One region of the Bradyrhizobium sp. 63_E2_N1_3 genome, then DNA from elsewhere that is predicted to be linked to it. Evidence: predicted binding sites of a transcription regulator. Region 1 holds the regulator's gene; each other region holds the start of a gene.
What was found. The regulator PhoB, encoded in region 1, activates phosphate uptake and scavenging genes when phosphate is short. The targets are predictions, from matches to a motif close to TGTCATNNANCTGTCAT.
Positions count from the first base shown of each region.

Region 2: AB7531_RS07005 (YdcH family protein) is a predicted target of PhoB. The motif match lies at 5,024-5,040, and genes of this name have one in related genera.
Region 3: AB7531_RS31855 (inorganic phosphate transporter) is a predicted target of PhoB. The motif match lies at 4,935-4,951, and genes of this name have one in related genera.
Region 4: AB7531_RS20900 (glycerophosphodiester phosphodiesterase family protein) is a predicted target of PhoB. The motif match lies at 3,196-3,212, and genes of this name have one in related genera.

Region 1 covers NZ_CP197235.1:8,604,729-8,611,839, forward strand. The annotation lists gene argF (ornithine carbamoyltransferase) at 1-47, opposite strand, end outside; gene AB7531_RS40970 (aspartate aminotransferase family protein) at 47-1,255, opposite strand; gene AB7531_RS40975 (GcrA family cell cycle regulator) at 1,712-2,224, shown strand; gene phoB (phosphate regulon transcriptional regulator PhoB) at 2,460-3,167, opposite strand; gene phoU (phosphate signaling complex protein PhoU) at 3,183-3,899, opposite strand; gene pstB (phosphate ABC transporter ATP-binding protein PstB) at 3,911-4,732, opposite strand; gene pstA (phosphate ABC transporter permease PstA) at 4,729-5,574, opposite strand; gene pstC (phosphate ABC transporter permease subunit PstC) at 5,576-6,565, opposite strand; gene pstS (phosphate ABC transporter substrate-binding protein PstS) at 6,709-7,111, opposite strand, start outside.
Region 2 covers NZ_CP197235.1:1,509,747-1,516,857, reverse strand. The annotation lists gene AB7531_RS07020 (glycerol-3-phosphate dehydrogenase) at 1-493, opposite strand, end outside; gene AB7531_RS07015 (sensor domain-containing protein) at 630-3,308, opposite strand; gene AB7531_RS07010 (NAD(P)/FAD-dependent oxidoreductase) at 3,511-4,614, shown strand; gene AB7531_RS07005 (YdcH family protein) at 4,756-4,938, opposite strand; gene AB7531_RS07000 (YdcH family protein) at 5,268-5,474, shown strand; gene AB7531_RS06995 (hypothetical protein) at 5,603-5,821, shown strand; gene AB7531_RS06990 (hypothetical protein) at 5,843-6,094, shown strand; gene AB7531_RS06985 (GGDEF domain-containing protein) at 6,157-6,870, opposite strand; gene purE (5-(carboxyamino)imidazole ribonucleotide mutase) at 7,012-7,111, shown strand, end outside.
Region 3 covers NZ_CP197235.1:6,676,684-6,683,794, reverse strand. The annotation lists gene AB7531_RS31870 (alpha/beta fold hydrolase) at 1-172, opposite strand, end outside; gene AB7531_RS31865 (GMC family oxidoreductase) at 183-1,802, opposite strand; gene AB7531_RS31860 (M20 aminoacylase family protein) at 2,014-3,186, shown strand; gene AB7531_RS31855 (inorganic phosphate transporter) at 3,258-4,886, opposite strand; gene AB7531_RS31850 (UdgX family uracil-DNA binding protein) at 4,994-6,436, opposite strand; gene AB7531_RS31845 (putative DNA modification/repair radical SAM protein) at 6,436-7,111, opposite strand, start outside.
Region 4 covers NZ_CP197235.1:4,394,470-4,401,580, reverse strand. The annotation lists gene AB7531_RS20910 (pyruvate dehydrogenase complex E1 component subunit beta) at 1-420, opposite strand, end outside; gene pdhA (pyruvate dehydrogenase (acetyl-transferring) E1 component subunit alpha) at 450-1,472, opposite strand; gene AB7531_RS20900 (glycerophosphodiester phosphodiesterase family protein) at 1,727-3,079, opposite strand; gene adh (aldehyde dehydrogenase) at 3,286-4,803, opposite strand; gene AB7531_RS20890 (GAF domain-containing protein) at 5,113-6,072, opposite strand; gene AB7531_RS20885 (FtsB family cell division protein) at 6,289-6,606, opposite strand; gene AB7531_RS20880 (NADPH-dependent FMN reductase) at 6,779-7,111, opposite strand, start outside.

The DNA.
Region 1 (7,111 bases):
AACGGGAGCTCGTTGATATCCAGAAAGTGCTTCGGGGACTTGCTCATCAGCTCGCCGCCCGCTTGGTCTGACTGGACGAGATCGCGGCGCAGGCGCGCTCGAGCCGCCCGACGCTGTCCTCGATTTCGGCTTCGGTGACGATCAAGGGCGGCAGGAAGCGCACGACATTGTCGCCGGCGCCGACCGTGAGCAATTTTTCGTTGCGCAACGCCGCGCCAAGATCGCCGGATGGCACCACGGCCTTGATGCCGATCAGAAGGCCTTCGCCGCGCACTTCGCTGACGATGTCGGGATAACGATCGATCACGGAGGCGAGCTTCTGCTTGAGCAGCAGCGACATCTTCTGCACGTGGTCGAAGAAGCCGGGCTTGAGCATGACGTCGAGCACGGCATTGGCAGCCGAGATCGCGAGGGGATTGCCGCCGAAGGTCGAGCCGTGCGAGCCGGGCCCCATGCCGGCAGCCGCGTCCGCGGTCGCCAGCACCGCGCCGATCGGGAAGCCACCACCGAGCGCCTTGGCCAGCGACATCACGTCAGGCGTGACGCCGGTGCGGCGATGCGCGAACAGATCGCCGGTGCGGCCCATGCCAGTCTGCACCTCGTCGAACGCGAGCAGCAGGCCCTTCTCATCGCAGAGCTGGCGCAACGCCTTCAGGAAGGCGGGCGTTGCCGAACGCACGCCGCCCTCGCCCTGGATCGGCTCGATCAGGATGCCGGCGGTCTGCGGACCGATCGCCTTCTTGACGGCTTCGATATCGCCATGCGGGACCTGGTCGAAGCCGTCCATCGGCGGGCCAAACCCTTCGAGATATTTTGCCGAACCGGTCGCGGCGAGCGTTGCCAGCGTGCGGCCGTGGAAGGCGCCTTCGAAGGTGATGATGCGGTAACGTTCCGGATGACCCTTGGAGAAGTGATGATGGCGGACCAGCTTGATCACACCTTCCAGCGCTTCGGCGCCGGAATTGCAGAAGAACACGAAGTCCGCGAAGCTTTCGTTGCACAGACGCGCGGCGAGCTTCTCGCCGTCCGGGCTCTGGAACAGGTTCGACATGTGCCAGAGTTTGGTGGCCTGCTCTTGCAACGCCTTGACCAACGCAGGATGAGCATGGCCGAGCGCATTCACCGCCACACCCGAGGTGAAATCGAGATAGCGATCGCCATTGGTCGCAATCAGCCAGCAGCCTTCACCGCGCTCGAAACCGAGGTCGGACCTGGCGAAAACGGGGAGCAAATGCGGCGCTGCGCTGTTAGTCATGACGATCACTTGAATGTTGCGGACGGTGTGAGCGTGCATTGCGCAACGCACCATTGACCGGCCCGGAAAACGAAACGTGCCGCCTTTTAAGGGCGGCACGCCTGACTATCTTATGCCTGGTGAAACCGGTGTCAATGCCGCCCGGAAAGCCTCGCGAAACGCAGAATCCGTAGTCTTGCGGTGGCGATTTTGCGTATTTCCGCCACGGAACATGTGGAAGCGAGTCGGCGGACTCTTGCGCGTGAGTCACGCCATATTGTAGCGTTTGGCTTGTCAGATACGACATCTCGTGCAGCAGTTCTGATCCTCTAAGTCCTCATGTACCGGCGTAAGCGTTCGGGCGCATCTGGTGCGCCCGGCGAGCCTTAAGGGATTCTGGCGGCACGGGTTTTTCGAAGCTTAGGCATTCGCCGTGCGGCCGCCAGGATGGCAGGCGCCGGCGAAGGAAAGGGTGCAATGACCGTTTTGACCTGGTCGGATGATCGCGTCGAGCAGCTGAAAAAGCTCTGGGAGGCCGGACTTTCGGCCAGCCAGATCGCCGCTGAACTCGGCAATGTGACCCGCAATGCCGTAATCGGCAAAGTGCACCGGCTCGGCCTGTCGGGCCGCGCCAAGAGCCCTTCATCGGCAGCGCCGCGGCCGCGCAAGGCGCGCCCCGCCCAGCACATGATGCGGGTGACACGCCCGATCGCGCGCGGCAACACCGCGCTGGCGCAGGCCTTCGAAGTCGAGGTCGAGGCCGAACCGGTCACCTACGACAACGTCGTGCCGATGAGCCAGCGGCTGTCGCTGCTGGAGCTGAACGAGGCCACCTGCCACTGGCCGGTCGGCGATCCCTCGAGCCCGGATTTCTTCTTCTGCGGCGGCAAGGCGCTCTCCGGCCTGCCCTACTGCGCCCAGCACTCGCGCGTGGCGTATCAGCCCGCGGCCGATCGCCGGCGCGCGCCGGCGAAGCCGGGTCCGCGCTGAAGTCGTTCTGAGCTCAGAAAGGAGCCGTCACACGATGGCGGCTCAACAAATCCGATGTCGTCCCGGACAAGCGCGCCTCGAGCGCGCGCAGATCCGGGACCCTTAACCACCGCAAGATGTGGCTACGGGGACTCGGAGTTACCTTTTCACAAAATAACCGCTCGCTGTGGGTGTCCCGGACCCGCGCTTGCGCTTGTCCGGGACGACACCGAGAGTGTGGCCGCAGCTCACCGAGCTACGCCTGCTCCGCCTTCGCAAAGCGATCGTCCAGTGCGTAGCCCGCGCCGCGGACGGTGCGGATCGGGTCCTGCTCGCGGCCGAGATTGAGCAGCTTGCGCAGGCGGCCGATATGGACGTCGACGGTGCGCTCGTCGATGTAGATGTCACGGCCCCAGACGCTGTCGAGCAGCTGCTCGCGCGAGAACACGCGGCCGGGATGCTCCAGGAAGAACTCCAGCAGGCGATATTCGGTCGGACCGAGATCGATCGGCCGGCCCGAGCGCGCCACGCGGCGCTTGTCGCGGTCGAGCTCGATGTCGCCATAGGCGAGCACGGTGGCGAGCCGCTCGGGGCTGGCGCGCCTGAGCAGGCCCTTCACGCGTGCCAGCAGCTCCGGCACCGAGAACGGCTTGACGATGTAGTCGTCGGCGCCGGTCGCAAGGCCCCGCACCCGCTCGCTCTCCTCGCCGCGCGCGGTGAGCATGATGATCGGGAGCTGCTTGGTCTCGGGCCGGGTGCGCAGCCGCCGGCACAGCTCGATGCCGGAGAGGCCCGGCAGCATCCAGTCGAGCACGATCAAATCGGGGATGTGCTCCTTGAGGCGGGTGTCGGCGTCGTCGCCGCGCATCACCGTCTCGACGTCATAGCCGTCGCCTTCGAGGTTGTAGCGGAGAAGCTCGGTGAGAGCTTCCTCGTCCTCAACCACCATAATGCGTGCGCCCATGGTGTTCGTCGCTCCTTAAGTGTTCGGGACCGTCGTGGCGAAGGTCGTCATGTCGCCCTTCGGCCGCTTGTCGGTGATCGCCTGGCCCTCGATCATGTAGAACACGGTCTCGGCGATGTTGGTGGCGTGGTCACCGATGCGCTCGATGTTCTTGGCGCAGAACATCAGATGGATGCAGAACGAGATGTTGCGCGGATCCTCCATCATGTAGGTGAGGAGCTCGCGGAACAGCGAGGTGCAGATGGCGTCGACTTCCTCGTCGCCCTTCCACACCGCCATCGCCGCCGGCAGATCGTGCGCGGCATAGGCATCCAGCACCGACTTGACTTGTTGCTGCACGAGGTCGGTCATGTGCTCCAGACCGCGGAACAGCTTGAGCGGATGGAAATCCGTCTCCAGCGCCGCGACGCGCTTGCCCATGTTCTTGGCGAGGTCGCCGATCCGCTCGAGATCGGTCGCGACGCGCATGGCGCCGACGATCTCGCGCAGATCCACCGCCATCGGCTGGCGGCGCGCGATGGTGAGAACGGCGCGCTCCTCGATCTTCTTCTGGAGCGCGTCGAGCTCGGCGTCGATGGTCACGACGCGCTGGCCGAGCGCGACGTCGCGGCGGATAAGCGCGTCGACGGAATCGACGATCATGCGCTCGGCGATGCCGCCCATCTCGGCGACCAGGCGCGTGAGCTCCTGGAGGTCGGTGTCGAAGGCCTTTGCGGTATGTTCAGAACCCATGTTCCGTCTCCTCAGCCGAACCGGCCGGTGATGTAATCCTGCGTGCGCCGGTCGGTCGGCGACGTGAAGATCTTGCTGGTGTCGTCGAACTCGATCAGCTCGCCGAGATACATGAAGGCGGTCTTGTCGGAGACGCGCGCCGCCTGCTGCATGTTGTGGGTGACGATCGCGATCGTGTAGTTCTCGGACAGCTCCTGGATCAGCTCCTCGACCTTGGCGGTCGAGATCGGGTCGAGCGCCGAGCAGGGCTCGTCGAACAAGATCACCTCGGGCCGCACCGCGACCGTGCGGGCGATGCAGAGGCGCTGCTGCTGGCCGCCGGAGAGCGACAGGCCGGAGGCGTTGAGCTTGTCCTTGACCTCGTTCCACAGCGCGCCACCGCGCAGCGCCTTCTCGACGCGGTCGTCCATCTCGGACTTCGAGATCTTCTCGTAAAGGCGGATGCCGAAGGCGATGTTCTCGTAGATCGTCATCGGGAACGGCGTCGGCTTCTGGAACACCATGCCGACGCGGGCGCGCAGCAAATTGAGGTCCAGCTTGGGGTCGAGGACGTTGGTCTGGTCGAGCATGAGCTGACCGGTGACGCGCTGGCCCGGATAGAGGTCGTACATCCGATTGAAGATGCGCAGCAGGGTCGACTTGCCGCAGCCCGACGGGCCGATGAACGCCGTGACGCGGTTGGTGCCGAGCGCCAGATTGATGTTCTTCAGCGCGTGGTGCTCGCCGTAATAGAAATTGAGGTTGCGCACCGTCACCTTGGCCGGAGCTTCGGGCAGCACCGGCGCCTGGGGCAAACCACCGGCCGCGCTCATCGATACGGAAAGATCACTCATTTTGCGGTCCTCTCGGCGCTCAGAATGCGCGCGCCAATATTCAGGGCAAGAACGGTCAGGGTGATGAGCAGCGCGCCGCTCCAGGCGAGCTGCTTCCAGTAGGCGTAGGGGCTCTGCACGAAATTATTGATGGTGACCGGCAGGTTCGCCATCGTCTTGTTCAGACCCAGGCTGAAGAACTGGTTCGACAGCGCGGTGAAGAGCAGCGGCGCGGTCTCGCCGGCGACGCGGGCGGTGGCCAGCATCACGCCGGTGATGAGGCCCGAGCGCGCCGCGCGATAGGCGATGCGCTTGATCACCAGCGAGCGCGGCAGGCCGAGCGCCGAGGCCGCCTCACGCAGTGCGTTCGGCACCAGCAGCAGCATGTCCTCGGTCGTGCGCAGCACCACCGGGATGACGATCACCGCAAGCGCGAGGCAGCCGGCAATCGCCGAGAAGCCGCGCATCGGCACCACCACCGCACCATAGATGAACAGGCCGATGATGATCGAGGGCGCCGAGAGCAGGATGTCGTTGATGAAGCGGATCACCGAGGTCAGGCGGTCGTTGCGGCCGTACTCGGCGAGATAGGTGCCGGCGAACAGACCGAGCGGCGCGCCGATGCCGACGCCGAGCACGGTCATGATGATCGAACCCACGATGGCGTTGCGCAGGCCGCCCTCGGTCGAGCCCGGAGGCGGCGTGTCCGCAACGAAGAGCTCCAGGTTCAGGCCGGCAATGCCGTTGTAGAGCAGCGTCATCAGGATCAGCGCGAGCCATGTGACGCCGAAGGCAGCGGCAGCCAGGCAGAGCACACGGATGACGATGTCCATGCGGCGGCGGCGTGCGTAGATCGGGTTCATGTTACTTCCCCGCCTTCTTTTCAAGACGCATCAGCATCAACCGTGCAGCCGCGAGCACGAAGAATGTCAGCACGAACAGCAGCAGGCCGAGCAGGATCAGGCCGGACTGGTGCAGGCCGTCGCTCTCGGCGAACTCCGATGCGATCGCCGCCGAGATCGTGGTGCCCGGGGCAAAGATCGACGACGAGATGCGGAACGAGTTGCCGATGATGAAGGTCACCGCCATGGTCTCGCCGAGCGCGCGGCCGAGCGCCAGCATGACACCGCCGATGACGCCGACGCGGGTGTAGGGGATCACCACGCTGCGCACGACTTCCCAGGTGGTGCAGCCGACGCCGTAGGCGGCTTCCTTGAGCACCGGCGGGACCGTCTTGAACACGTCGACCGAGATCGAGGTGATGAAGGGCAGCACCATGATGGCGAGGATCAGCGCCGCGTTGAACAGGCTGAGATAGGACGGCGGGCCTGCGAAGATCGCGCCCAGCACGGGGACGCCGTCGAAGATCTTGATCATGAAGGGCTGGAACGTGTTGGCCAGGAACGGGCCGAGCACGAAGAAGCCCCACATGCCGTAGATGATCGAGGGAATGCCGGCGAGCAGCTCGATCGCCATGCCGATCGGGCGGCGCGCCCATTGCGGGCAGAGCTCGGTCAGAAAGATCGCAATGCCGAGACCGACCGGAATGGCGATCGCCATCGCGATGAAGGAGGTGATGAGCGTGCCGTAGATCGGGCCGAGCGCGCCGAGCACGGGCGGATCTGCCGACGGCGCCCAGCGCTGCGTCCACAGGAAGGCGAAGCCGTATTCCTTCATCGCCGGGAACGCGCCGACGATCAGCGAGATGATGATGCCACCGAGGATGAGGAGCACCGAGATCGCGGACAGCCGCGTGATCCAGTAGAAGGTGAGGTCGCCGAGCTTGAAGGCGCCCAAGGCCTTGGCGCGGTCATACGGTCCGGCGTCGTCGATTACATCGCTCTGAACGGCCATCTCTGCCACGCCGATCCCCTGTGCCCGTTTGATATACGCTTGTTGTCGGTCTTGTTGTTGGTCTTGCGCTCCGGATGCGGCGCGAGGCCGATCCGGAGCGGAGGTCTTGTGAGATCCCGGCGCCCAGTCCGGGACAAGAGCGCTTAGCTCTTGATCTCGGCAGCCCAGGTCTTCTCGATCAGCTGGACGACCGGGTCCGGCATCGGGATGTAGTCGAGTTCTTCAGCCGCCTTGCCGCCGCTCTTGAAGGCCCAGCGGAAGAACTTGATGGCTTCCTGCGAGGCTGCCTTGTCGGTGGCATCCTTGTGCATGAGGATGAAGGTCGCCGCCGTGATCGGCCAGGACTTGTCGCCGGGCTGGTCGGTCAGGATGACGTAGTAGCCGGGCGCCTTGGCCCAGTCGGCATTGGAAGCCGCGGCCTGGAAGGCCTCGACGGTCGGCTGCACCGGCTTGCCGGCCTTGTTGACGAGACCGGTGTAGGTCAGCTTGTTCTGCTTGGCATAGGCGTACTCGACGTAGCCGATCGAGTTCTTGGTCTGGCTGATG
Region 2 (7,111 bases), 7.1 Mb from region 1:
GTTCGGCGGCGTCCAGCGCCGTCAGCACCACCAGGCGGGAATCATCGACGACGCAGTCCGAATATTCGAAAGCCGTTCCGAACGGGCGCTTCAGCGCGTTGCCGACCGGATGATGCGTGATGTCGAGGGTGGTCGCGGCAGGCAGGCCGCTCCGACCGGTGAGGCCGTCATAGAGGTATAAGCCGGCACGCAGCAGCCAGGGTGGACGCTCCTCGGAATGGGCCGGGATCACGAAGCGCATCGGCCGGACCAGATGCGGCGCGATGGCAAGCCACGTCCGGCGCTCGGCCAACGCCCGGCGCACCCGCCGAAAACCGCGGCGTTCCAGCACCGACAGATCGCCATGGATCAGCCGTGGCGTCGCGGATGACGCCGCGCCGCCGAGATCGCCCTGCTCCAGCAGAATGACCCGCAGGCCGCGGCCGGCCGCATCGCGGGCGAGGCTGACACCGTTCAGGCCACCGCCGATGATCGCAAGGTCGTAATCCGCCATGAAGCCGTCGAATGGGAGCTAGCGCCCGCCATCACTAGAGCCATTTCCATTCCGATGAAATCGGAACGAGGCTTTGGATTCTTGTTTTGACGCGTTTTCTTTGCGCGAACCGGTATCCGCTTGGCTCGATAACGCTCTAGCCGGTCTTCAGCGCAAGCTCCATGGTCTCGGCGCGGCCGACGAGGCCGGCATATTTGCCGATCGGCAGCGGCTTGCCGAGCAGGTAGCCCTGCACGCCGTCGCAGCCCTCCTTGGCAAGAAAGACGAGCTGATCGAGGGTCTCGACGCCCTCGGCGATGATCGACATTTCGAGGCCGTGGCCGAGATCGATCACGGCGCGGACGATAGCCGCCGATTGCGGGTTGCGGCCGAGATTCATGATGAAGGCGCGGTCGATCTTGATCTTGTCGAACGGGAACGCCTGGAGATAGCTCAGCGAAGAGTAACCGCTGCCGAAATCATCCATGGAGATGCGCACACCGAGCGCCTTCAGCCGGCGCAGCAGTGCAAGACCCCGATCAAAGTCCTCGATCAGCACGCCTTCGGTGATTTCCAGCTCGAGCCGGCCGGGTGCCAGGCCCGTCTCGATCAGGATTGAATGGACCAGCCCGACCACGTCGCCGTGCATGAACTGCGCCGGCGACAAATTGACCGCGACCTGGAGCGGCTTCGGCCAGGACGCCGCCTCGCGGCAGGCCTCGCGCAGGATCCACTCGCCCATCTCGACGATCAGGCCGCTCTCCTCCGCGATCGGGATGAACTCGGCCGGCGAGACCTGGCCGCGCACCGGATGCTGCCAGCGCGCCAGCGCTTCGAAGCCGATAATCTCGCTCTCGGCGACGCTGTGGCGCGCGATGCCCTGCGGCTGGAACGCGAGCGACAATTCGCCGTTCTTGATCGCTTTCGACAGGTCCTGGTGCAGCACGCGGCGGTCGCGGATCTGCTGGTCCATCTCCGGCTGGTAAAGGCCGATCGTGCCGCGCGACTTCTGCTTGGCGCGGAACAGCGCCGCGCCGGCATTGGCCAGCAGCGATGCGCCGTCGGCACCATTATGCGGGAAGATCGACATGCCGGTGGTGACGCCGGCGCGGACCGCCCGGCCGTCGATCTGAAATTCCTGGGCAACGGCCTCGCCGAGTTGCTGCGCCAGCGCAAGGCCCGCCTCCGGCTGCTTGCCGTCGATGATGAGGCCGAACTCGTCGCCGGACAGGCGCGCCACCACGCCGCCGCGCGCGGAATCCTGAAGCCGCTGGGCCACCTCGATCAACAGCTTGTCGCCGAGCGCATGACCGAAGACGTCGTTGACCTCCTTGAGGCCGTCGAGGTCGAGGCAGAGCACGGCGAACTCCTCGCTGGTGCCTTCGCAGGCCTCGATCATCTGGGTCAGCGCCTGGAGGAAGGCGGCGCGGTTCGGCAGATCGGTCAGGCCGTCGTGATAGGCCATGTGCGCCATGCGCGACTCGGTCTGCCGGCGGTCGGTGACGTCTTCGTGGGTCTTGATCAGATATTGCGGCTCGCCGGCATCGCTGAGCACGGTCGCCCGCCGGGTCAGGAACAGCCGCAGGCCGTCCTTGGTGGAGATCGGGTGCTCCTCGGTAATCATCCCGCGCTTCTTGATCGCGGCCTCGTCGCGCGCGATGATCAGCTTGGCTTCCTTGGGATTGAAGATGTCGGAGGCGGTCAGGCCCGTGGCCTCCTCGCGCCGGCGGTTGAGGATGGTCTCCGCGCTGCGATTGGCGAGCAGGTAGCGGCCGTCCTTGACCTGCTCCACGATCAGCGCCACCGGAATGTTGTCGACCACGAGCTCCAGGAACTTCTTCGTGCTCTCCAGCTCCTGCGACAGCGAGCGGCGGTCGGTGATATCCTCGAACACGAGCATCAGGAATTCGGGCTTGTTGCTCTCGTCGCGGACCACGATCCGGATCGAGGCAACCATGCGCCGTTCACCGGCGCGGTCGACCTCGAATTCATTGCGGAACTGGCCGTCCGGCGAATTCAGTGCCGCCTTGTCGGCCGCCTCGATGCTGGCCGTCGAGATGGGCGCGAACAGCTCCCGCGCATTCTTGCCGACGGCGTGGTCGCGCGAGAACCCCCAGAACCGTTCATAGGCGCTGTTGGCGAAGATGTAGCGACCGTCCTCGATGTTCTTCGCGGCGACGCAGGCCGGCACGTGGTCCAGCACGGTTTCCAGGAATTGCTTGGTGGAGGCGAGCTGCCGTGACAGCTTGCGCTGATCGCTGACGTCCAGATGCGTCGCGACCGAGCCGCCGTTCGGCAACACGAAATATTTCACTAGGATGGCGCGGCCATCAGGCAGTTCGGTGATCAGGCCGTTGGGGCTCGCCGCCTTCTCGTAGAACTCATCGTCGGAGACACCGCCGAGGACGTCGCGCTTGCGCCTGAGTTCGAGGATGTCGTAGCCGGTCATCCCGGTCCACAGATCCGAGCGCGCCAGGCCGTAGATCTCGAGATAGCGGTCGTTGCAGAACATGATGCGTCGTTGCGCATCCGTCATCACCACGCCCTGGTTGAGATTGTTCATGGCGGAGGAGACGAAGGCGTTGCGCCGCAGCTGCAAGCGCTTGGTGCGGCGCAGCGAGGAATGGATCCACAGCGCGATGGCGGCCAGGAACGCACAGACGACGATGCCGCCGATCAGCGCTTCCCAGACCAAATTGGGATCGAGCTTGCCTGGTGGCGCGAAGCTGTCCGAGAGCGCAAAGGCGCGCGCAGGCGCGACCGCGCTGCCCAGGCACACGACGGCCTGCACAGCAATCGGAAGCGTGCTGCCCACGTGCCAGTTCTTCTCAGCCATCAGCCACCCGCGCTTTCAACGTCGGATTGTCTGGCTTCACGGGTTTGGATCGGGTAAACGCCTGTACGCGCAACAGAAAAATGTGACGCCAAATACGGCAATTGCCCTGACATGATAAATGCTTCCTTAATGGAAAACGGCCCGGTGCCGTGGTTCTCAGGCCTGATGCCACCGATGCTTTCAATGGATACACTGCACAACCATGGATAGGGTCGACTGCGTCGTCATCGGAGCCGGCGTGGTCGGGCTCGCGGTGGCTCGAAAGCTTGCCCAGGCCGGGCGCGAGGTGATCGTGCTCGAGGAAGCCGAGGCCATCGGCACCATCACCTCCTCGCGCAACAGCGAGGTGATCCATGCCGGGATCTATTACCGCGCCGGCAGCTGGATGGCGCGCATGTGCGTCAGCGGCAAGCATGAGCTGTACCGCTACTGCGGCGAGCGCGGCATCCCGCACAAGAACTGCGGCAAGCTGATCGTCGCGACCAGCGCCAAGGAGACCGAGAAGCTGCAATCGATCAAGGCGCATGCCGAGGCCAATGGCGTGCTCGACATGCAGCTGCTCACGGGCGAAGCCGCACGCGCGCTGGAGCCGGCGCTCGCCTGCGATGCCGCGCTGCTCTCGCCATCGACCGGCATCATCGACAGCCACGCCTACATGCTCTCGCTGCGCGGCGAGGCCGAGGCGGCCGGCGCGGCCTTTGCGTTTCACACCCCGCTGATCCGCGCCAAGGCAGCCGGCGATGTGATCGAGATCGAGGCCGGCGGCGAAGCGCCGATGACGCTGCAATGCGGCCTGCTCGTCAACGCCGCCGGGCTCTCGGCGACAACGGTCGCACGCCATATCGACGGCATGCCGATCGACCGGATTCCGCCGGCCTATCTCGCCAAGGGAAACTATTTCAGCTGCAACGCCAGAGCACCATTCTCGCACCTGATCTATCCGGTGCCCGAGCCAGGCGGGCTCGGCGTGCATCTGACGCTGGACATGGCCGGGCAGGCACGCTTCGGCCCCGACGTGGAGTGGATCGAGACGATCAATTACGAGGTCGATCCGTCACGCGCCGAACGCTTCTATCCGGCGATCCGGAGATACTGGCCGACGCTGCCCGACGGCGCGCTGATGCCGAGCTATTCAGGCATTCGCCCGAAGATCGTGCCGCCGGCGGTGGCCACGCAGGATTTTCTGATGCAGGGCCCGCGCGATCACGGCGTCGAAGGCCTGATCAACCTGTTCGGCATCGAATCGCCGGGACTGACGTCGTCGCTCGCGATCGCGGATCACGTCGCTGAGCTCGCAGGCATCTAGGGGATTTTCCATCGGAGCGGAAAGGCTCCAAGCGCCGCGCAAATAACTTTGCACGCTGCGCACCTTCATGCAGGGATGAGCGCAACAGCTCTCACCCCTGCATGAAAGGGTAAGTTCAACTCTACACTGTTACAGGGGTTACTAGTGGAGCGTGTCGCCGGTGTGCTTCAAACGCTCGATCTGGTCCTTGACCATCAACTTCCGTCGCTTCAACTCAACAATTTGCAGGTCGTCTGTTGAAAGGTGCACGAGAGCTTCGTGCAATTCGTTTTCGAGCGTTTTGTGCTTCCGTTCCAATTCAACCAGATGTGCCTGAATTGTCATTCGAAACCTCCTCGGTAGGGGGAAACCTTGGATTCGATCCGGACAAACAAGTGTACATCACCGATTCGTTCTGTCGATATGTATCCGTCGTCGCAGCGTCATTTTTGAAAATTCATATGTAACGAATCGTGAGTAAGGAACCACGCTGGAAAAATCCATGATATCAACGTGCTTGCGCAACGCCGCAACGAATCGTCGAAATATCTTGCGAGAGTTCGGTGAGCGGCGGCCCGAGATCGCTTGCGATCACGGCGCGCAAGGACGATAATTTCCACAGGGCATCCACAGCCTTGAATCTCACGCCCATCGGGTTTTCGGCCACCGCGAACATGACCAATGAAGACGAGCGTGAGCTCGAAGCCGAGCTCACCCGGTTGCAGCAAGAACACCGAGATCTCGACGCCGCGATCGATGCGATGCATCAATCGCCTGCCCCCGACCTGTTGCGGTTACAACGGTTGAAGAAGCGCAAGCTGTTGTTGCGCGACCGTATCGCGTTCATCGAAGACCAGATCACGCCGGACATCATCGCCTGAACCGCGAGGCCCTTTTTCGTGGCAGCACGCCGCATCCGAATCCGCTTGACTCGAAAAGAACAAAATAGGAACATTTGGACATCCCAACGCCCCAGGAAACGCCCAGGAAACCCCCGAGGACAACGCAGATGTCGGCAACCGCCCTTCTCGACAACAGCCATTATGAACAGGCCTGCGACCAGGCGATCGCGATGTGCGACGGCAATCTGCGTAGCACCATCAAGGCGCTGATCATGGCCAACGAATATCTGGAAGCAGAGCTGGAAGAATTACAGGCGGCGATTTCAGCCGGCTGCATTCCCGAGACCGCACGCAGCAAGGTGCGGAGCAACAGCAGCGCCGCCTGAGTTCAACATCGGAGCAACGCCATGTCGGATGTGACCTACTACGTTGCAATGCCCTTCCTGATCGATGCCGACGGATCGCCTGTCGCGGGCGCCGCGGAGGAATGCCAGAGCTCGGCGGCCGCGTTGCGGCGCGCCGAGATCCTGGCGCACGGTGCCGGCCATATCGGCGCGGTTGCGTTCAGCCGCAGCGGCGATCCCATGACCGGCGAATTCGGCGACGCCACGCTGCTGCGTAAATTCGGCAACGTGCCGGAAGATCTGGCCACGCTGTAAGGGTTGTTGCTTGAGCATGATCTCCGCGCAACGCGGTCCGCATTTGTCGCGAAGATCGTGCCCTAGTTGCTGACCAGCCTGATCAGCGGCTCGTGCCGCCGGTGCGCCTTGCGCACATACATGGCGGCATCAGCCTCCTCCAGCGCGCGGCCTGCATCGGACTGCGCCCCCAGCAGCGCGACACCTGCGGAGGCGCCCGCGGTCACGCGCTGACCGCGAAAGGCAAACGACAATTCGTCGATCGCCTGCTCGAAGGCCGCTGCCTTCGCCTTGGCGTCGGTCTCGCTGAGATTCCAGAGCAGCAACGCAAACTCGTCGCCACCAAGCCGGCCGACCACGTCCGAGGCGCGGACCTGCCGCGTCAGGGTGGCCGCAATCGCCTTGAGCACCTCGTCTCCGGCGGCATGGCCGAAGGAATCGTTGATGGGCTTCAGGCGATCGACGTCGAGGACGATCAGCGCGCCGCTGGCGCGGTAGCGCTTCATGTAGGCGATGGCGCGCGCGAGCTCGCGCTCGAAGCCGCGCCGGTTCGGAATCTCGAGCAGGAAATCGGTGTCGGCCGCAGCTTCCAGTTCCGCGACCCGGCGTTCCGCCTCCTTGAGCTTGCCCCGCAAGCCGCGGATGGTCGCCCTGAGGTCGTCGGCGGCCGACGCTCCGCGCCGCGCCGGCTTGGCCGAGCGCTTCGCCAGTCGCCTGGGGGCGGCTTTGGAGCGGCTGGCGCTGGTCTTTCGGCCCTTTTTGGCCTTCGCAGCGCTCGCCCTTTTTGGTTTCTTCATGGGCATCCTGCTCAATGAAGGCTTGCGGGGATTCACCAAGACAGGATAGTGCATTCCCTTCTCCTTGCCACCGCCTTGCGAGCCACCGGCCGGAACCGTTAATCTGGCCTATCTTTCTGTTTTCCGAGCACAATTGACGTCATGACCGCGCCGATCGCCATCATCATGGGAAGCCAGTCGGACTGGGATACGATGCGGCATGCCGCCGACACGCTCGCAGCGCTCGGCGTTGCCGCCGATA
Region 3 (7,111 bases), 1.9 Mb from region 1:
GCGCATAGACGGTGTAGCTCGATGCAAGCTCGCGCGCGACCTCGTCCCAGACGTCGGCGACGAAACCGGTGCCGTGCACGAGCAGCGCGGGCGGCCTCCCGCTCTCGCCCCATTGCAGCATGGCGATCTCTGTGTCGGCCGGGCCGATTGAAAAGAGATGCGGGCTGATCATGGTTGGGGCGCTACTTCGCATCCTCCAAAATCATCGTCGCACCCTTCTCGGCGATCATCGCGGTCGGCGTGTTGGTATTGCCTGACGTTATCGTCGGCATGATCGACGCGTCGATAATGCGCAGGCCGCTCAGGCCGTAGAAACGCAGCCGCTCGTCCACCACCGCCATCGGATCATTCGCCGCGCCCATCTTCGCGGTGCCGACGGGATGGAAGATGGTGGTGCCGATGTCGCCGGCGGCCTTGGCGAGCGAGGCATCGTCGTCGCCGACGGTGGGGCCGGGCAGATATTCGCTCGGGCGATATTTGGCGAGCGCCTTCTGCTGCATCAGTCGCCGCGTGGTCCGGATGGCGTCGGCGCCGACCTGGCGGTCGTCGTCGGTCGACAAATAGTTCGGCGCAATGATCGGCTTCTCGTCCGCGCTCGCCGAGCGCAGCCGCACCGTGCCGCGCGAGGTCGGCTGCAGATTGCAGGCGCTCACCGTGATCGCGGGGAAGCGGTGCAGGGGATCACCGAACTTGTCGAGCGACAGCGGCTGCACGTGGAACTGGATGTTGGCGCGGGCGCGCGTCGCGTCGGAGCGGGTGAAGATACCGAGCTGCGACGGCGCCATGGTCAGCGGTCCGCGACGGCGGAAGGCGTAGTCGAGCCCCATCAGGCCACGGCGGAACAAATTGTAGTAGGTCTCGTTCAGCGTGCGCACGCCCTCGACCTTGTAGATCGCGCGCTGCTGGAGGTGGTCCTGGAGGTTGCGACCGATTCCGGGCTTGTCCATCACGATGTCGATGCCGAGCGGCGACAGCCAGTCGGCGGGACCAATGCCGGAGCGATGCAGCACCTGCACCGAGCCGATGGAGCCTGCCGAGAGGATCACCTCGCGCTTGGCACGCGCCTCGATGACCTCGCCATTCTGGATGAAGCGCACGCCGACGGCGCGGCCCTGCTCGATGATGAGACGGTCGACCAGCACGTTCTTCTCGAGCCGCAGGTTGGGACGGTTCAGCGCCGGCTTGAGGAAGCCCCGTGCGGACGACCAGCGCCGACCGCGCTTCTGGTTGACGTGGAAATAGCTGGTGCCTTCGTTGTCGCCGGTGTTGAAATCGGGAATGCGCTTGATGCCCATCTCCTCGGCGGCGTCGCCGACGGCGTCGAGAACGGCCCATGACAGCCGTGGCGCCTCGATGCGCCAGCCGCCGCCGGTGCCATGATGCTCGCTCGCACCGAGGAAGTGATCTTCGAGTTTCTTGAACAGCGGCAGCACGTCGTCATAACCCCAACCGGTCATGCCGAGCTGGCGCCAGTGGTCGTAATCGGCGGCCTGTCCGCGCATCGAGATCATGGCGTTGATCGCCGAAGAGCCGCCGATCACCTTGCCGCGGGGATAGGCCAGCGAGCGGCCGTTCAGGCCCGGCTCCGCCTCGGTCTTGAACATCCAGTCCGAGCGCGGATTGCCGATCGCGAAGAGATAGCCGACCGGAATGTGGAACCAGATCCAGTTGTCGTCGCCGCCGGCTTCGAGAATGAGGACGCGATTCCCTGATACGGCCGAGAGGCGGTTGGCGATGATGCAGCCGGCCGTGCCGGCTCCGACGACAATGTAGTCAAACTCACCTTCGAGGCGCCTCGGCATTCTGCTTCCACCCAAACAGGCGTCATGCCCGGGCTTGTCCGGGGCATCCACGCGCTTTCCGTCCTAATAGTCAGACGTGGATGGCCAAGACAAGCTGGTGACAAGCCCGGCCATGACGAGAGCACAGGGGACCCTCGATCCACGGGAGTTAGGTGGACTGGTGCTTGCATGGTAGACAGTCCTGTATTCCCAACAAGGCTTGAGACCCTCCATGCCCATCGTGAACCGCGTCGCCGACCTCCAACCCGATATTCAGGCCTGGCGCCGGGACATCCACCAGCATCCGGAGCTGCTGTACGATGTTCACCGCACCGCAGCATTCGTTGCGGACCGGCTGCGCGAGTTCGGCTGCGACGAGGTTGTGACCGGCCTCGGGCAGACCGGCGTGGTCGGCGTGATCAAGGGCAGCAAGCCGGCCGGCGACGGGCTCAAGGTGATCGGCATGCGTGCCGACATGGACGCGCTGCCCGTCGACGAGCAGACCAACCTGCCTTACGCCTCCAAGACTCCGGGCAAGATGCACGCCTGTGGCCATGACGGCCACACCGCGATGCTGCTCGGTGCGGCCCGCTACCTCGCCGAGACCCGCAACTTCGCCGGCGATGCTGTGGTGATCTTCCAGCCTGCCGAGGAGGGCGGCGCCGGCGGCGCGGCCATGGTCAAGGACGGCCTGATGGAGCGCTTCGGCATCGAGCAGGTCTACGGCATGCACAACGGCCCGGGCATCCCGATCGGCTCGTTCGCGATCCGGCCGGGCCCGATCATGGCGGCGACCGACGAGGTCGACATCATGATCGAGGGCCTCGGCGGCCATGCCGCGCGTCCGCACAAGTGCATCGATTCCGTGCTGGTCGGCGCGCAGGTGATCACCGCGCTGCAGTCGATCGTCGCCCGCAGCGTCGATCCGCTGGAATCGGCCGTGATCTCGATCTGCGAATTCCACGCCGGCAATGCCCGCAACGTCATTCCGCAGACTGCGACGTTGAGGGGCACCATCCGCACGTTGTCGCCGGAGGTGCGCAAGCTGGTCGAGAAGCGCGTGCACGAAGTGGTGGCGGGCGTGGCGCAGATCACCGGTGCCAAGATCGACCTGCACTACAAGCGCAACTACCCTGTCGTGAACAACCACGCCGCGGAGACCGAGGTGGCGCGGCGCATCGCCAGGAACGTTGCCGGCGAGGCCAATGTGCACGAGATGCCGCCGCTGATGGGCGGCGAGGATTTCGCCTACATGCTGGAAGCGCGGCCCGGCGCGTTCATCTTCTGCGGCAACGGCGACAGCGCCGGTCTGCATCACCCCGCCTACAATTTCAACGACGAGGCGATCGTGTTCGGTACGTCCTATTGGGTCAAGCTGGTCGAGGAGTCGCTCGCGGCGTCTTAACGCCGAACCGAAGCACAAACGAAGAGGGCCCGTGCATCGCACGGGCCCTTTGTCTTTGCGGAATGATCGGCTCAGAAAATCTGCGAGAAGATCACATACAGCGTGGCCGACAGCGCGATCGCGCAGGGCAGCGTCAGCACCCAGGCCATCAGCAGGTTGCGGATGGTCGCCATCTGCAGGCCCGAGCCGTTCGCGGCCATGGTGCCGGCGACGCCGGACGACAGCACGTGGGTGGTCGAGACCGGCAGGCCGAACACGTCGGCGGCGCCGATCGTGGCGGCGGCGACCAGCTCGGCGGAGGCGCCCTGTGCGTAGGTGAGATGGGTCTTGCCGATCTTCTCACCGACGGTGACGACGATGCGCTTCCAGCCGACCATGGTGCCGAGGCCGAGCGCGATGGCGACGGCGACCTTCACCCAGGTCGGGATGAACTTCGTGGCGCTATCGAGGCCGCCCTTGTAGGCGTTCAAGGTCGCGACCTCTTCCTTGTTGAGGTCGTTTTCCTTGTCCTTCATCAGGAAGCGGATCGCTTCCGAGGTCAGGTACATGTCGTTACGGGTGTTGCCGACCACTTCCGCCGGTACCTTGTTGAGCGAGCCGTACTTCGCGACCTGGTCGCCGACATCCTTCACCAGCACCGACAGCGAGGGGTAGGTGCCTTCGCTGATGTGGTGCGAGGTGATGTACTGCGTCACCGCAGGACGGGGATCGCCGATGATCGAGTGACCGGCGCCCTTGGCCGCGATCACCTTGGAGGCTGCGTCCGAGACCTTCTGGAACTGGGCGACCTGGCTCTCCGGCAGCGCGCGGTTAAGCGCGTAAGCGGTCGGCACGGTGCCGATCAGGATCAGCATGATCAGGCCCATGCCCTTCTGGCCGTCGTTCGAGCCGTGGGCGAAGCTGACGCCGGTGCAGGTTGCGATCAGCAGGCCGCGGATCCACAGCGGCGGCGCCTTGTTGCCTTCGGGCGCGGCATAGAGCGCAGGGTTGCGCACGATGAACTTGAGCAGCAGCAGCAGCACGGCGGCGCAGATGAAACCGAACAGCGGCGACAGCAGCAGCGCGTAGCCGATCTCGGTGGCCTTGCTCCAGTCGACGCCCGAGGTGCCGTCGCGGCCGCGCATGACGGCATTGGCGATGCCGACGCCGATGATCGAGCCGATCAGCGTGTGCGAGGAGGAGGCGGGCAGGCCGAAATACCAGGTACCGAGGTTCCAGATGATCGCGGCGATCAAGAGTGCGAACACCATGGCGAAGCCGGCGCTGGAGCCGACCTGGAGGATCAGCTCGACCGGCAGCAGCGAGACGATGCCGAACGCGACCGCGCCGGAGGACAGCAGCACGCCGAGGAAGTTGAAGAAGCCCGACCACATCACCGCGAATTCAGCCGGCAGCGAATGGGTGTAGATCACGGTCGCCACCGCGTTGGCGGTGTCGTGGAAGCCGTTGACGAATTCGAAGCCGAGCGCGATCAGCAGCGCGACGAACAAGAGGATGTAGGGCAGGAAGGTCGTCACCTTCGTGCCGGTCGCGTTGACGTCGACATAGATGCTGTAGGCAACGAACAGCAGGCCTGCGGCAAGGATGCCGAAGAACAGGATCATCGTGAGCGGGTTAAAACCCTTGTCGAGATTTGGCCTGGAAGCCGGCTGGACAGGCGTCGGATCGCCTACCGCACGGTCGAATGCAACATCTGTCATTTTTGGACGCCCCTTAACTAATTTGAAGGGCTATTGTCCGCGATGGATTTGAAGGCTGGATGACAGCTGCGTCGTAAAGTCGCTTTCCCTCCAGTATTTGCCAGTATTTAGGCGGCGCGTGCGGCTTTCTTCTGCAAGCCGGCGGCAATCTTCAGGTCTTCGACAAAGCGCTGATATTCCAGCACTTTGGCTTCCGGATCGGGCAGTCGGAGCAGATAGGACGGGTGCACCGTCACCAGCGCCTTGCGGCCGTCGGGCAGGTCTATGAGCCGGCCACGGGTCTTGCCGATCGGGATGATCTTGCCGAACACGCTTTGCGCGGCGGTGGCGCCCATTGCCACGATGAGCTCGGGCTGGATTGCCGAAACTTCCCGCTCGTACCATTGCCGGCACGCCCGGATCTCCGGCGTCGCCGGCTTCTGGTGCAGACGGATCTTTCCGCGCGGCACGAATTTGAAGTGCTTGACCGCGTTGGTGACGTAGACCTTGTTGCGGTCGACGCCGGCTTCCTGAAGCGCACGGTCGAGCATCTGGCCGGCCGGGCCGACGAAGGGGTGGCCGGCGAGGTCTTCCTTGTCGCCGGGCTGCTCGCCGACCAGCATGATGGTCGCGTCTTTCGGGCCCTCGCCGAACACGGTCTGCGTCGCGTCCTTGTAGAGCGGGCAGGCGCGGCAATGCGCGGCCTCCTCGCGGAGCGCTTCGAGATCGTCGGCAGCCAGCTTGCGTGGCATCGGAGCCTCCGGCCGCTTCTGGGGCTTGTGCGGATCGGTTGCGGCATTGGCGATCATGGCGCCGGTCATGCGCTCGGCGTCCTCGATCAAGGGCTTAATGATCGACGCCTCGGGCAGGTTCCTCCAGTATTTCTTCGGCATCTCCGTCTGCATTGCCTTCACCTTCAGCCGCGCCGGATTGAAGATGCTGGCGTAGTAGCGCCGCCAGGTTTCCTCCAACCGGTCTTCGCCGGGTGCTTCGTTCTTGCTCACGCCCGACGTGAACGAGAGCGCGTGGCCGTCCCAATGCGCACACAGATCGGGTGTCAGGATCGACCAGGGCATGTCGGCGAAGCGCTTGGCAAAGAACGGCGCGGCAAGCTCGACGATGTGATGCTCCGGCTCGAACCAGGCGACGTAATGCGCCGCGCGCTCGCGTCCGATCTCGCGGAAGCGCACGAAGGCATGCATCTTGTGCTCGTCGCGATGGACTGCTCTTGCCATGGCGGTGACTTGCGCGACATCGGGATCGGTCGCGACCTCGATGAGATCGTGATTGTCTTTCAAGCGCCAGAGCAGGCGATAGAGGATCGCAAAGCGCTCGCCGTCGCGATGCAGGATCGCGGCCTTGGCGAGCTCGACGAATTTTGCCGAGACGTTGAAGGTGCCGTCGTTCACCTCAAATATCGGAGACGGCGCGGGCGGTGCGAACAGCTCGGCTTCGCCGCCTTGTACGGTCCAGGTGGCATCGGTTGGCGGCACATGATGCAGCACGAGCGACCGCGCGGCTTTGCGCCAGCCGTCGAAATCGGTTTCGGTGTCGAGGGTGATGTACTGCATCAGAAGCCAAACCCCAGTTGTGTTGCCTTCGGCTTGAACCGTTCGATCAGCCGCGCCTCGTCGAGGCGGTGCGGCGCGGGGCGGTGATCGCTGAGGACGATGAAAGGCAGCGCCTTGTTGCGGGGCACGTGCAGCCGCGCGAGATCGGAGAGGCGGATCGTGGTGGTGCGCCGGGTCGCGATGATGCGTTCGACCGCCTTGGTGCCGAAGCCGGGCACGCGCAACAGCTCCTCGCGGCTGGCGCGGTTGACGTCGAGCGGGAAGCGGTCGCGATGGCGCAGCGCCCAGGCGAGCTTCGGATCGATGTCGAGCGGCAGCATCGCGTTGTCATCGACGATCTCCGCAACGTCGAAACCGTAGAACCGCATCAGCCAGTCGGCCTGGTAGAGCCGGTGCTCGCGCAGCAGCGGCGGCTGTACCAGAGGCAAAGCGCGGCTGGCATCGGGGATCGGGCTGAAGGCGGAGTAATAGACGCGCCGCAGCCTGTAGGAGCCATAGAGATTGGAGCTGGTGTGGAGAATGGTGTGATCGGAGGCCGCGTCGGCGCCGACGATCATCTGCGTGCCCTGTCCGGCGGGCGCGAAGCGCTGCGGCCTCGCCTTCGTCTTTGTGCTGCGGTTTTCCTCAGCCTCGTCGAGCTTCAGCCGCAGCCGGCCCATGGTGCGGCGGATCGCG
Region 4 (7,111 bases), 4.2 Mb from region 1:
CGCGGTGCCGGCGGGCACTTCCGGATCGGGCTCGGCAACGGCCTGAGGGGCAGCCGCAGCCTTCGGCGCCGAGATCATCGGCTTGCCTTCGCCGACCGGCGAGCGGGATTCGGCGACTTCCTGCGCGACGCTCGGCACGGGCGCGGCCGGCGCCTTGGCGAGATCGGCGGCCGTCTCGCCATCGGCGAGGATGGTCGCGATCGGCGTGTTCACCGCGACGTCGGCGGTGCCCTCGGGGATCAGGATCTTGCCGAGCGTACCTTCATCGGTCGCCTCGACCTCCATGGTCGCCTTGTCGGTCTCGATCTCGGCGATGACGTCGCCGGACTTGATCGTCTCGCCCTCTTTCTTCAGCCACTTGGCAAGGTTGCCCTTCTCCATCGTGGGCGACAACGCGGGCATCAGCACTTGAATTGGCATATCGACTCCAAAAGAAAGCTTGCGCGCGTTCAGCGATAAATGTCGGTCCAGAGCTCGGCGGCATCCGGCTCGGGATCATGCTGGGCGAAGTCGGCGGACGCATTGACGATGTCGCGGACCTCGGCGTCGATCGCCTTGAGATCGGCCTCGCTCACCTTGGCCGCGAGCAGGCGGTTGCGCACCTGCTCGATCGGGTCCTGGTCGTGGCGGACTTTTTCGACCTCTTCGCGCGTTCTGTACTTGGCGGGGTCGGACATCGAGTGGCCGCGATAGCGGTAGGTCTGCATCTCCAGAATGAAGGGGCCCTTGCCGGCACGGCACCAGGCCGCCGCCTCCTCGCCCGCGGCCTTCACGGCGCGGACGTCCATGCCGTCGACCTGCATGCCGGGGATGTTGAAGGACGCGCCGCGCTTGGAGAAATCCTGCTGCGCCGAAGCACGCGACACCGAGGTGCCCATGGCGTAGCGGTTGTTCTCGATGACGTAGATCACCGGCAGCTTCCAGAGCTCCGCCATGTTGAAGCTCTCATAGACCTGGCCCTGGTTGGCCGCGCCGTCGCCGAAATAGGTGACGCTGACATTGTCGTTACCACGATAGTGGTTGGCGAAGGCCAGACCCGTGCCGAGCGAGACCTGGGCGCCGACGATGCCGTGGCCGCCGTAGAAGTGCTTCTCCTTGCTGAACATGTGCATGGAGCCGCCCTTGCCCTTGGAATAGCCGCCGCGCCGGCCGGTGAGCTCGGCCATGACGCCGTTGGCCTCCATGCCGGTGGCAAGCATATGACCGTGATCGCGATAGCCGGTGATGACCTGATCGCCCTGCTTCAGGGCCATCTGCATGCCGACCACCACGGCCTCCTGGCCGATATAGAGGTGGCAGAAGCCGCCGATCGCGCCCATGCCGTAGAGCTGGCCGGCCTTTTCCTCGAACCGCCGGATCAGGAGCATGTCGCGGAGCGCTTTGAGCTCCTGCTCTCTGGTGAATTCCGGGGGCGAACCGCCGTCGGTCTTGTCCTGTGGAGTGCTTGCGGCGGCTTTCTTGGGTGCGGCCATGGGAATTCCGGGTCAGAGAAAACTTCAGCCCTCTCTAACCCAAGTCAAACGCCCTTGGAAAGGACCGCGGCGGCATGGCGCGACTTTCATTATGCCGCACTGCAACGTGGCCGAAACTTTGCAAAACCTTTGGCGCCGATCGGGCAACTTTAGCTCACCGGTCAGCGAAGGGAACGTGAGCAGCCAACGCAGAGAAATCGGACGCGCTGTTTTGTATCCGAGATCCCGCGCGCGTCCGATTCGCCGTGCCAGCCTTACCAGCCCAACTCGCGCAAATACGCCGCGCGGGCGGCAACGCCGGTATACGTGAAGTCGCTGAAGACCCCATCGACGCCGAGCCGGTAGAATTTGAGATATTCAAGGCTCGGGTCGCCGCGATAGTCGGCGGCAAGATACTTCTTCTCGTTCCGAAACGTGAAGACATGGACGAAAAGACCGAGCTTGTGCGCGTCCGCGACAAGGCTGGTCGCGTCCTGCGTCGAAGCCTCCGGCGTCGATCCCTTGTAGGGCGTGCCATCGGCGTTGCTGTCCTTCCACGGCGCGATCTTGAGCGGAACGATATAGGCCTTCCACGGACCGATGCCCTCGGCATAGGTCTTGATCTCGGCAAGCCCCTCGGGCGTCAGCATCGCATCGTACAAGCGCGCATCGCCCGCAACCGTCCAGTCGAACGGGCGCGAATTCGTGATGTTGTTGAGGAGAACCTTGCCGGTTTTGAAGTCGATTCCGTTGCCGTCGACGAGTTGGACCTGCCGCGTCTGGAGGCCGTGGCTGCGCATATATTTCAGGCTGCCGGGTTCGAAGCTCTGGACCAGGATGGGAGCGTCCTTGGTGTTGAGGCCGTTATCCCCGATGATCTTGATCAGGGCATCCTCGAGCGGACGACTGCCGGCCGCGCCGCAGCCATTGGCGATCGCCTGGGCATTGTTCCAGGTCGGGTTCTTGGTTTCGGGATAGACGAGGATGGACCGCCCGGTCTCCTTGCTCTTGACCTTGGCGATGTCGATGACGTCCTGGAAGCTGATGATCGGGAGCTTGCCGTTGAAGACTTTCGGCCGCTCGTTGGCCGCGTCATAGGTGGTGCCGCCGATCCATTGCTTCAGCTCGGCCATGGTGAAGTCGCTGATCGACCAATCGTTGGTATGATCCTCGCCGTCCACGATCAGCGACTTCAGCACCGACTTGGGATCGGCCTGGTCGCTGAGATCCGTCAGGTAGTCGGCAGGCACGCCGGTGGCCGACGGGGCCTTGACGCGCACACCGGGCACGGTGCGCTTGCGGGCAGCGACGGCCGCATTGGTCTTCGCCACCTCGGCAATGTTGGTGTTGTCGCTCAGCCAGGGGTTATGACGCACGACCAGAACGCAATCCTTGGTCAGGTGCAAATCCTCTTCGAGCGCATCGGTCCCGAGCGCCGCGGCGAGGTCGTACGACGCCTCGGTCTCTTCAGGTACCAGGCCCGGCAGGCCGCGATGGCCAAGGACCAGTGGCGCCTTTCCATCGACGGTCAGAAAGGGCTTGGCGCCAGTTGGCGCCGGGCCGGACTGTGCGAAGGCCATCGACAGCGGCAGCACCGCCGCGCCGAACAGCATCGCTGCGACACCCATTGTCCGTCCTGAACGACTGTTCCGCATCACCAAGCCTCCGTCTTTGCCCGGCATCGCTTCGAATGCCGCGGGCGCCGAACCGAATACGGTCGGCGCTGTCGTATTGTCTCAAGACTCTGACAGACGGATGACGGCGGAGAGGGCGGCGCAAGGTTGCACCGCCCTCTCCTACCCCATCAGATCTTGCCCAATCAGATCTTGCCCGATCAGAAGAAACCAAGCTTCTTCGGGCTGTAGCTGACCAGGAGATTCTTGGTCTGCTGGTAGTGATCGAGCATCATCTTGTGGGTCTCGCGACCGACGCCCGACTGCTTGTAGCCGCCGAACGCGGCATGCGCAGGATACGCATGGTAGCAGTTGGTCCAGACCCGTCCGGCCTGGATGGCCCGGCCGAAGCGGTAGCAGCGGTTGGCATCGCGACTCCAGCCGCCGGCTCCCAAGCCATAGAGCGTGTCGTTGGCGATCGCGAGCGCTTCGTCATCGGTCTTGAAGGTCGTGACCGAGACGACGGGACCAAAGATCTCCTCCTGGAAGATTCGCATCTTGTTGTGGCCCTCGAACACCGTTGGCTGGACGTAGAAGCCGCCGGACAGATCGCCGCCGAGCTCGGCACGACCGCCGCCGGCCAGCACCTTGGCACCCTCCTGCTTGCCGATGTCGATATAGGAGAGGATCTTGGCGAGCTGCTCGCTAGATGCCTGCGCGCCGATCATGGTGTCGGCCGCACGCGGGTCGCCCTGCTTGATCGCGGCGACGCGCTTCAGCGCCCGCTCCATGAAGCGGTCGTAGATGTCGGCGTGGACAATCGCCCGGCTCGGACAGGTGCAGACCTCGCCTTGGTTCAGCGCGAACATCACAAAACCTTCGATCGCCTTGTCGAAGAAGTCGTCGTCCTCGGCGGTGACGTCGTTGAAGAAGATGTTCGGCGACTTGCCGCCGAGCTCCAGCGTGACCGGGATCAGGTTCTGGCTGGCATATTGCATGATCAGCCGGCCCGTCGTGGTCTCGCCGGTGAAGGCGATTTTCGCGATCCGCGGGCTGGACGCGAGCGGCTTGCCGGCTTCGAGGCCAAAGCCATTGACGATGTTGAGGACGCCGGGCGGCAGGAGATCGCCGATGATCTCGGCCCAGACCATGATCGAGGCCGGGGTCTGCTCGGCGGGCTTGAGCACGACGCAATTACCGGCGGCGAGCGCCGGCGCGAGCTTCCAGCACGCCATCAGCAGCGGGAAGTTCCAGGGGATGATCTGGCCAACCACACCGAGCGGTTCGTGGAAATGATAGGCGATGGTGTCGTGGTCGATCTCGCCGATCGAGCCTTCCTGTGCGCGCACCACGCCGGCGAAATAGCGGAAATGATCGATCGCGAGCGGCAGGTCGGCGGCGCGGGTCTCGCGGATCGGCTTACCATTGTCCCAGGTCTCGGCAACCGCAAGGCGCTCCAGATTCTCTTCCATCCGGTCAGCGATCCGGTTCAGGATCGCGGCGCGCTCGGCGACGCTGGTGCGTCCCCAGGCGCCCTTGGCGGCGTGCGCCGCATCGAGGGCGGCCTCGACGTCCTGCGCATCGGAACGCGCGATCTTGCAGACGATCTGGCCGTTCACCGGCGAGGCGTTGTCAAAATACTTGCCGGAGATTGGCGCAACGAATTTGCCGCCGATGAAATTGTCATAGCGTTCGGCGAAGGGAACCTGGGTGACGCCGAGGAATTCCACCTTGTTCATTGATCACTCCCGATGTTTGCTGTTTGCGCAATTCGTCGCGTGTTCACGACTTGCGCCGACGATGTCGCGGGAGCGTTTTCCTGTCAGCCCGGGCGTGAACGATGGCCGGGGTAACCTGTCGCAGTTCTGCGACAGGTTACGCAGCTGCCCCCACACACTCAGCCCTCATCCTGAGGAGCGCGCTCTTGCGCGCGTCTCGAAGGATGGCCGCGGGCACAGCCGGGCCTGCATGGTTCGAGACGGCCGCTTCGCGGCCTCCTCACCATGAGGGTTGAGTTGCTGGGCGCGGGAGAAAAATAGAGCCGCAGCTCAGTGCTTCAGCTCGAACCGCTTGAGCTTCCTGTGCAGCGTGGCACGACTGATGCCGAGGGCCTTGGCGGCGGCCGAAACATTGCCGTCCGCGCGCAGCAGCGCCCGCTGCAACACCGCGCGCTGGCCGCCGGCAAGATGGTCATGCGCGGGTTCGCCGCCGAGCAGATCGGCCGCGGGCACCGGCTGCAAGGGACGGCCGGGCGCGATCCCGAGCCCCGCCCGCGCGGAGCGGGTCGCGCCGATCACGAGATCGTCGGCATCGACCGCGACCAGGCCGCCGGCCTGGCCGTCCGCGCCTTGCGTCAGCACGATGCGGGCATGGGCGAAGGCGCGGCGACACAGATCAGCCTCGATGCGCCTCGCCGCCTCACCTGCCGCGAGCGCGATCAGATTGGAAAACGCATCGGTCCGGTCGGCGCGGCAGGAGGAGACATCGAGCACGCCCGCAAACGCCGCTTCATGGTCGTAGATCGGAACGGCGGTGCAGCTCAAAAGCGTGTTGCGTGTGAAGAAATGCTGGTCGCGGTCGATCGTCAGCGGGCGCTGCTCGACGACGCAGGTGCCGATGCCGTTGGTGCCTTCATGCTCCTCGCTCCAGAGCGCGCCGGTCCACAGGCCCCAGGATTGGAACGTCGCATCGTCCACCGCCGTGCCGCGGCGGTCGACCGGCACGCCCGCGCCGTCGGCGAGCAGCACGCAGCAGCCGCTCGCGCCGACCGCCTGATAGAGCCGGTCCATCGCGCCTTGCGCGGCGGCGAGCAGCGGCGCGACGCGCTCGCGCGCCTGCCGCAACTCGACATCACTCAGCCGCATCGGCGCGCTGCGGCCGGCGGGATCGAGATGATGCAATCGGGACGAACGGCGCCATGAGGCCACCAGCGCGGAGCGCGCGGCCTGGCCTGACGCAATGGCGGCCTCGACGCGGGCCGCGTGATGCCGGGACATTGGCCCATTCATCACTGTTTCCTCCGGGTGGCAGTCTAGGCTGCGCCGGCACGGCCCGGTTGATCTGCGTCAACTCAGGCAGACGGCGGCAGAAGCCATGGAGCCGTTGCTGCGTTGCCGTCAAGGCGGCAGCCCGGTTCCAAGCCTAAGACTTTCGGTAGAATTGCTACACGGCCGTCGGATTTCGGCAGCGGCTTTCGATGCCGGTTTCGAATGCTGCGGAAAGCGCTACTTCGCCGGGATCATCCGAACGAGATCGTGCGGGTTGACATAGTCGAGCTGATAGCGCGCCCGCTCGTCCAGCATGTCAGGGTCGATCCGCGATGTCCGCAGCAGCGACACGCGCTGCTCGCTCTTCGCGCGCTCGCGCTTGAGCTGGGCCAGCTCGCTCGTCAGCGCTATGATCTCCTGGTCGAGCTCCTGGCGGGCGTTGAGACCGTATTTGCCGGTGTAGGCGTTGACGCCGAAATAGCCGACGATAGCTGCCGCCATCGCGTAGAGGGCAAGGCCGGTCAGGATCGATTTCAGGCGCGCGCGGGAGACCATCTTGGGAAGATGCGGCAGGTTGGTTAAGGGAGTGCTAATCGCTTCCCCCTACGTGTTCCAATCCCTGCCCCCAGCCGTCATGCCCGGCCTTGTGCCGGGCATCCACGTTCTTCGTCACCACGAGCTAAGACGTGGATGGCCGGGACAAGCCCGGCCATGACGAAGAAAGATCTCAGCCGTGGTGCTTGGCCACGTGTGCAGCAAACGCGTCGACATAGGCCTGGAGGACGGGCTTCAGAGATTCCTTGGTCAGGTTCCCCTCCGCATCGAAGGCATCGCCGACCGCGTTCAGATAGGTCTCCGGCTGTTGCAGGATCGGGCCGGCAATGCCCGGCAGGATGTTCTGCAGCGTCTTGGCGGCGCTGACGCCGCCGAGCGGGCCCGGCGAGTTCGAGATGATGCCGACCGGCTTGCCGTTGAACGAGCTCTTGCCATAGGGGCGCGAAGCGACGTCGATGGCGTTCTTGAGTACGCCCGGGATGGCGCGGTTGTATTCGGGGGTGAC